One region of the Paenibacillus sp. IHB B 3084 genome, then DNA from elsewhere that is predicted to be linked to it. Evidence: a T-box and tRNA genes for the amino acid it is inferred to sense, from the RefSeq annotation. Region 1 holds a T-box; the other holds one or more tRNA genes.
What was found. A T-box is a leader RNA that pairs with one kind of tRNA and senses whether it is charged. The one in region 1 lies ahead of ileS (isoleucine--tRNA ligase), so its partner is inferred to be a tRNA-Ile.
Positions count from the first base shown of each region.

Region 1 (4,200 bases):
GGGCAATAATGTTGTCAGCATCCATTCACAGAAAAATGTGAAAGTTGTCCTGTATGAGCCGCGTTCTTATGATGAAGCACAAGAAATTGCCGACCATATTCGTTCCCATCGTACCGTCGTGGTCAATTTGCAACGCATCCGCAAGGATCAGGCGCTGCGAATCATTGATTTTTTAAGTGGTACTGTATATGCGTTGGGCGGAGGCATTTCCAAGGTGGGCAATAATATTTTCCTGTGTACACCGGATACGGTTGAAATTCAAGGCTCCATTACGGAAATACTAGCTGACACTGAACAAGAACTTAACAGAATGAGGTGAGCTTTTCTTGATCGAGGTAATCGGTTGGCTATTTCAGATTTATTCTTACATGATCATTGCATATGTCCTGATGTCGTGGCTTCCTAATGCAAGAGAGAGTGTGATCGGTGATTTACTTGCCAAGTTTGTGGAGCCGTATTTGTCTCCTTTTCGCAGATTTATACCGCCAATCTTCGGGATGATTGATATTTCACCCATCGTTGCGCTGATTGCTCTGCGTTTTGCGTCGTATGGTTTGATGTCTTTAATTAGGAATTTCGTCTAGGAGGACTTATGCGAACTGAGATTTATGAGCATTTTCACCCGGATGAACGGGATTATGTAGATCGCGCTTCCGAATGGATCAGTCATGCGGGGGCTTACCATGAGCAGAAGCTGACTGATTTTTTGGACCCGCGTCAACTGTACATATTGGAGACGCTTGCTTCGAAGGAAAACAAAGTCACGATTAGGGTAGATGGCGGTTATGAGGCATCGGAACGAAAGCGGGCGCTAATAGCGCCCGATTATTCGTATGTGGACGGAGAGAATATGGGAATTCAGGTTCTTTCCGTCACGTCCGATGATCATAAAATTAACACGTTGGAGCACGGGGATTATCTGGGTGCAATATTAGGACTTGGAATCAAGCGTGGAAAAATAGGGGATATTCATGTGCTGGACGACGGGTGCCATGTATTGGTGGCTTCAGAGATCAGCGATTTTATTACGATGCATTTACAGCAGGTTCACCGTGTTCATGTATGGACAGAACTGTTGCCTCCAGAAAATCTGCGGACGAAGGATGTTGCATTGGAGCCGCTGGACCTGACGGTGGCTTCTTTGCGTCTGGACGGCATTGCCAGTGATGTGTACAAGCTCAGCCGGAGCAAGATTTTAACTCCGATCCGCGCCGGACGTTGCCGGGTGAATTGGAAGGTGGAGGAGAATCCATCCACTTTACTCAAGGCAGGGGACGTTATTTCCATGCAGGGATTTGGACGTTTCAAAGTGCTGGAAACAGATGGAATGACAAAAAAAGGAAGATTCCGTGTCAAAATTGGCAAGTTTATATAGCTGGAGGCAGGAATCACGAGCTTTCTGTCGAAAGAATTAAGCTATAGCGAAGAACTGGAACGATTTTGCTCTGTACAGTATTCACAAAACGGGGTATGATGACCGATAGATGATAGTGAGCGTCGTGACGCGGAAAATGTTTTTTTGTCAATCTTATAGGAGGTGGACGGCATGCCATTAACGCCATTGGATATACATAACAAGGAATTTGCCCGCCGGCTTCGCGGTTATGACGAAGATCAGGTCAATGAATTTTTGGATCAGGTGATCAAGGATTACGAGGGCGTTATCCGTGAAAATAAAGAACTGAGTACACAGCTGTTGAATGTTCAGGACAAGCTCGATCATTTTTCGACCATTGAGGATACGCTGAGCAAGACGATTATCGTGGCGCAAGAAGCGGCTGATGAAGTCCGTAACAACGCCAAGAAAGAATCGCAGCTCATCGTGAAGGAAGCGGAAAAAAATGCGGACCGTATTGTGAATGAAGCGTTGTCCAAATCCCGCAAAATTGCGTTGGAGGTCGAGGAACTGAAGAAGCAGGCTTCGATTTACCGGGCACGTTTTCGTACATTGGTGGAGGCGCAGCTTGATTTGTTAAGTCATGACGGATGGGAAGCGCTTGAAAATCGTGAACGCGAAGTGCTGGAGCGCGAGCGTGAAATGAAAGAGATTTATTAATCGTCATCCCGAACAGCGATTTCTAGTCCTTGTCAGGGTTGACTTTTACCTTTAAACAGGCTATAACTGTAAATACTTGAATATCACGTTATCCATTGTGGGTAATGAGTCGTTATTCAGGGCAGCGAAGCTGCTGATTTAATATCCCGATGAATTTAACATTTGGAATTCGTTGATGGGAACGAGTACGTCATGATTTTGTTCCTCAGAGAGTTGGCCTTTTTCCGGTGCAAGCCAACGTTCAGAACATGACAGAAGATCCTCCCTGAGAAGTGAGCTGAAGCGCTTGGATTTTATCTGGTGTGTGTAAGCATTCACCGTTCGCCATACGTTATAATGGCGCCCTGCTGTAGTTGAGTAGGGCTCGGAGAGCCGTAACGGGACCAGTCTTTTTGAGATGGTCTGTTTACGGAATCAGGGTGGTAACGCGAGCACAGTCTCGTCCCTTACAGGGACGGGGCTTTTTTGTTGCTTTTTTTCAGAGAATGCTACACCAACCAATGATGATCAGAGAGGGAGTATGACTTATGAACAGAGTAGATGTCAAAGAAAAGGCACGGTCCCGCGACCTGCGCATCCTGAGCAAATGGAAGCAGGAGGACACGTTCCGCAAAACGATCACGCATCGTGAGGGTAAGCCAAACTTTGTATTTTATGAAGGTCCGCCAACAGCTAATGGTAAACCGCATATCGGTCACATGCTGGGCCGTGTAATTAAGGATTTTGTCGGCCGTTACCAGACGATGAAGGGGTATCGTGTCGTACGTAAGGCGGGTTGGGATACCCATGGGTTGCCGGTAGAATTGGGTGTACAGAAGCAACTGGGCATTTCCCATAAGCCTGAAATTGAGGAATACGGCGTTGAAAAGTTTATCAAAAAATGTAAAGCCAGCGTGTTTGAGTATGAGCAGCAATGGCGTGATCTGACCGAAGCTATCGGCTACTGGACAGACCTCGATAATCCATACATTACGCTGGATAATAACTATATCGAGAGTGTGTGGAACATTCTGGCGACGATTCACGAAAAGGGTCTGCTGTATCGCGGTCATCGCGTAAGTCCGTATTGTCCAGATTGTCAAACAACGTTGAGTTCTCATGAAGTGGCACAGGGCTACAAAGATGTAAAAGACCTGAGTGCCACGGCCAAATTCAAGCTCCATAGCAGTGGTGAATATGTGCTGGCCTGGACGACAACACCTTGGACCTTGCCGAGTCACGTGGCACTTGCCGTCAATCCTGATCTGGAATACGCTCGTGTAAAACAGGAAGACGGTGTATACATCGTTGCCAAAAATCTCGTCGAAGATGTGATTAAAGGCGATCATGAAGTGATTGGCACGCTGCCGGGTTCGGAACTGGTAGGTCAAACGTATACTCCGCCATTTACTTATTTCCAAGTCGAGAAGGGCAATCAGATTCTGGGTGCGAAGTTCGTAACGGACTCCAGCGGTACAGGTATCGTTCATATGGCTCCTGCGCATGGTGAAGATGATTACCGGGTATGTCGTGAAAACGGCGTTGGATTCATCAATGTGGTGGATCTCCAAGGTAACTACGTAGAGGAAATCACTGATTTTGCAGGCCGTTTTGTAAAGGACTGTGATGTGGATATTGTTAAAATGCTGTCGGAAAAAGGCTTGCTGTACAGCAAGGAAAAATACGAGCATAGTTATCCGTTCTGCTGGCGCTGTGATACTCCGCTATTGTACTATGCCATGGATAGCTGGTTTATCAAAACAACTGCCATCAAGGATCAACTGATTGCCAACAATAACGAAGTTGAATGGTATCCGGGTCATATACGCGAAGGACGCTTCGGCAAGTTTTTGGAGGAATTGGTGGACTGGAACATCAGCCGTGATCGCTATTGGGGCACACCGCTGAATATCTGGGTTTGTGAAGAAACCGGAGAGCAGTTCGCTCCGCATAGTATTGCTGAACTACGGGAACGTGCGATTGGTGACGTACCAGCCGACATTGAGCTGCACAAGCCATATGTAGATGAAATCAAGGTTCGCAGTACATGCGGTAAATACGAAATGACCCGTACACCGGAAGTGATCGACGTATGGTTCGACAGCGGCTCCATGCCTTTTGCCCAACATCATTATCCGTTTGAAAATAATGAAACATTCGAGCAG
Region 1 covers NZ_CP013203.1:4,749,581-4,753,780, forward strand. The annotation lists gene ASL14_RS22240 (cell division protein SepF) at 1-319, shown strand, start outside; gene ASL14_RS22245 (YggT family protein) at 327-584, shown strand; gene ASL14_RS22250 (YlmH family RNA-binding protein) at 593-1,375, shown strand; gene ASL14_RS22255 (DivIVA domain-containing protein) at 1,547-2,056, shown strand; T-box leader at 2,220-2,506, shown strand; gene ileS (isoleucine--tRNA ligase) at 2,584-4,200, shown strand, end outside.

Region 2 (4,200 bases), 1.4 Mb from region 1:
TCCCGAAGTTACGGGGTCATTTTGCCGAGTTCCTTAACGAGAGTTCTTCCGCGCGCCTTAGAATTCTCTTCTCGCCTACCTGTGTCGGTTTGCGGTACGGGCACCTTCTCCTGGCTAGAGGCTTTTCTTGGCAGTCTGAGATCATGACCTTCGCTACTGTAATTTTCGCTCCCCATCACAGCCCAGCCTTACGATGTGCGGATTTGCCTACACACCAGCCTCACTGCTTAGACGGACATCCATCAGTCCGCGTCACTACCCTACTGCGTCACCCCATTGCTCATAACGGATTACGGTGGTACAGGAATTTCGACCTGTTGTCCTTCGACTACGCCTATCGGCCTCGCCTTAGGTCCCGACTTACCCTGAGCGGACGAACCTTCCTCAGGAACCCTTAGGCTTTCGGCGGATCTGATTCTCACAGATCTTTTCGTTACTCATACCGGCATTCTCACTTGAATGCAGTCCAGCGCTCCTTACGGTACACCTTCAACCCGCATTCAACGCTCCCCTACCCCTGATGCATAGCATCAAGCCATAGCTTCGGTGGCGTGTTTAGCCCCGTTACATTTTCGGCGCAGAGTCACTCGACCAGTGAGCTATTACGCACTCTTTCAATGGTGGCTGCTTCTAAGCCAACATCCTGGTTGTCTGTGCAACTCCACATCCTTTCCCACTTAACACACACTTGGGGACCTTAGCTGATGGTCTGGGCTGTTTCCCTTTCGACAATGGATCTTAGCACTCACTGTCTGACTCCCGGAACTAAGTCTATGGCATTCGGAGTTTGACTGAGCTTGGTAACCCTTGCGGGCCCCGCACCCAATCAGTGCTCTACCTCCACGACTCTCTTTTCCGAGGCTAGCCCTAAAGCTATTTCGGGGAGAACCAGCTATCTCCGGGTTCGATTGGAATTTCTCCGCTACCCCCACCTCATCCCCGCATTTTTCAACATGCGTGGGTTCGGGCCTCCAGTGCGTGTTACCGCACCTTCACCCTGGACAGGGGTAGATCACCCGGTTTCGGGTCTACGTCCACGTACTCATTCGCCCTATTCAGACTCGCTTTCGCTGCGGCTTCAGCTCTTCACCTTAACCTTGCACGGGAACGTAACTCGCCGGTTCATTCTACAAAAGGCACGCCATCACCCATACATAGGGCTCTGACTTCTTGTAAGCACACGGTTTCAGGATCTATTTCACTCCCCTTCCGGGGTGCTTTTCACCTTTCCCTCACGGTACTGCTTCACTATCGGTCGCCAGGGAGTATTTAGCCTTGGCAGATGGTCCTGCCGGATTCATACGGGGTTTCACGTGCCCCGCACTACTCGGGATCCGTCTCGGAGGGAACAGGTTTTGAATTACAGGGCTTTTACCTTCTCTGGCGGGCCTTTCCAGACCTCTTCATCTAACCGGTTCCTTTGTAACTCCATGTGAGACGTCCCACAACCCCAAGGAGCAAGCTCCTTGGTTTGGGCTAATCCGCGTTCGCTCGCCGCTACTGACGGAATCACTATTGTTTTCTCTTCCTCAGGGTACTTAGATGTTTCAGTTCCCCTGGTATGCCTCTGTTCTGCCTATGTATTCAGCAGAAAGTGACTGTCGATGAAGACAGCCGGGTTTCCCCATTCGGACATCCCCGGATCAAAGCTTGCTTACAGCTCCCCGAGGCTTTATCGTTGTTCGCCACGTCCTTCGTCGGCTCCTGGCGCCTAGGCATCCTCCGTGTGCTCTTTGTAGCTTAACCTAGACTTTTCTTTCACAGAAAGAAAATATCAATGTTCGATAAAGAATGATGTTTGCCAAAGGCAAAATATCTTTCCTTACCTGCTACCTTTATTTCACTTGTTTACACAAGATCAGCGTAAAGGAATATTCTAAAACGCAATTTCGTTTCGGTATCCAGTTTTCAAGGTGCAATACAGTTCCATCGAAACTGTAACCTGTGTGATTATCAGCCCAACTCCGAAGAGTAGATGATCATCATGCAGTTTTTTTGATGAAGTTGTAATTGGTGGAGCCAAGCGGGATCGAACCGCTGACCTCCTGCTTGCAAGGCAGGCGCTCTCCCAGCTGAGCTATGGCCCCATAAGGTGATATAAAGTTATATGGTGGGCCCTAGTGGACTCGAACCACCGACCTCACCCTTATCAGGGGTGCGCTCTAACCAGCTGAGCTAAGGGCCCATAATAAACCACCAAAGAAGTTCTTCTTTAGTGGTTGCGCTTGGCGACGTCCTACTCTCCCAGGACCCTGCGGTCCAAGTACCATCGGCGCTGGAGGGCTTAACGGTCGTGTTCGGGATGGGTACGTGTGGAACCCCTCCGCTATCGCCACCAAACGTTTGAGAGTTTGAACTCTCAAAACTGAGCAACGAGTGAGTAACAGGCCTAAACCTGAGTTTTGAAGCTTACGCTTCATATTTGAATGTTTCCGTTGCAGGAAACGATTCTCCATAGAAAGGAGGTGATCCAGCCGCACCTTCCGATACGGCTACCTTGTTACGACTTCACCCCAATCATCTACCCCACCTTCGGCGGCTGGCTCCCTTGCGGGTTACCCCACCGACTTCGGGTGTTGTAAACTCTCGTGGTGTGACGGGCGGTGTGTACAAGACCCGGGAACGTATTCACCGCGGCATGCTGATCCGCGATTACTAGCAATTCCGACTTCATGCAGGCGAGTTGCAGCCTGCAATCCGAACTGAGACCGGCTTTTCTAGGATTCGCTCCAGATCGCTCTTTCGCTTCCCGTTGTACCGGCCATTGTAGTACGTGTGTAGCCCAGGTCATAAGGGGCATGATGATTTGACGTCATCCCCACCTTCCTCCGGTTTGTCACCGGCAGTCTGCTTAGAGTGCCCAGCTTGACCTGCTGGCAACTAAGCATAAGGGTTGCGCTCGTTGCGGGACTTAACCCAACATCTCACGACACGAGCTGACGACAACCATGCACCACCTGTCTCCCCTGTCCCGAAGGAAAGATCTATCTCTAGACCGGTCAGGGGGATGTCAAGACCTGGTAAGGTTCTTCGCGTTGCTTCGAATTAAACCACATACTCCACTGCTTGTGCGGGTCCCCGTCAATTCCTTTGAGTTTCAGTCTTGCGACCGTACTCCCCAGGCGGAATGCTTAATGTGTTAACTTCGGCACCAAGGGTATCGAAACCCCTAACACCTAGCATTCATCGTTTACGGCGTGGACTACCAGGGTATCTAATCCTGTTTGCTCCCCACGCTTTCGCGCCTCAGCGTCAGTTACAGCCCAGAGAGTCGCCTTCGCCACTGGTGTTCCTCCACATATCTACGCATTTCACCGCTACACGTGGAATTCCACTCTCCTCTTCTGCACTCAAGCTCCCCAGTTTCCAGTGCGACCCGAAGTTGAGCCTCGGGATTAAACACCAGACTTAAAGAGCCGCCTGCGCGCGCTTTACGCCCAATAATTCCGGACAACGCTTGCCCCCTACGTATTACCGCGGCTGCTGGCACGTAGTTAGCCGGGGCTTTCTTCTCAGGTACCGTCACTCTTGTAGCAGTTACTCTACAAGACGTTCTTCCCTGGCAACAGAGCTTTACGATCCGAAAACCTTCATCACTCACGCGGCGTTGCTCCGTCAGGCTTTCGCCCATTGCGGAAGATTCCCTACTGCTGCCTCCCGTAGGAGTCTGGGCCGTGTCTCAGTCCCAGTGTGGCCGATCACCCTCTCAGGTCGGCTACGCATCGTCGCCTTGGTAGGCCTTTACCCCACCAACTAGCTAATGCGCCGCAGGCCCATCCATCAGTGACAGATTGCTCCGTCTTTCCTCCCCTCCCCATGCAGGGAAAGGATGTATCCGGTATTAGCTACCGTTTCCGGTAGTTATCCCAGTCTGATAGGCAGGTTGCCTACGTGTTACTCACCCGTCCGCCGCTAGGTTGTTGTAGAAGCAAGCTTCTACAACAACCCCGCTCGACTTGCATGTATTAGGCACGCCGCCAGCGTTCGTCCTGAGCCAGGATCAAACTCTCCATTAAAGACCAACCGAAGTTGGTATATAGAAAGAGCGATATGCTCATTTTGAAACTGACGAGATAAAATATCTCTTTTTGCTCCAGTTCCGTTCAGCCTTGCAGCATGTCCGAAACCTTCGCGGTTCACTCACTCGTTGTTCAGTTTTCAAAGATCAAACCTGCATTATGTCTTGCTGTCGTTCTCGCT
Region 2 covers NZ_CP013203.1:3,396,382-3,400,581, reverse strand. The annotation lists rRNA gene ASL14_RS15955 (23S ribosomal RNA) at 1-1,746, opposite strand, end outside; tRNA gene ASL14_RS15950 (tRNA-Ala) at 2,012-2,087, opposite strand; tRNA gene ASL14_RS15945 (tRNA-Ile) at 2,109-2,185, opposite strand; rRNA gene rrf (5S ribosomal RNA) at 2,224-2,340, opposite strand; rRNA gene ASL14_RS15935 (16S ribosomal RNA) at 2,459-4,016, opposite strand.
Region 2: it encodes a tRNA-Ile, which carries the amino acid that the T-box ahead of ileS (isoleucine--tRNA ligase) is inferred to sense. The anticodon was not compared.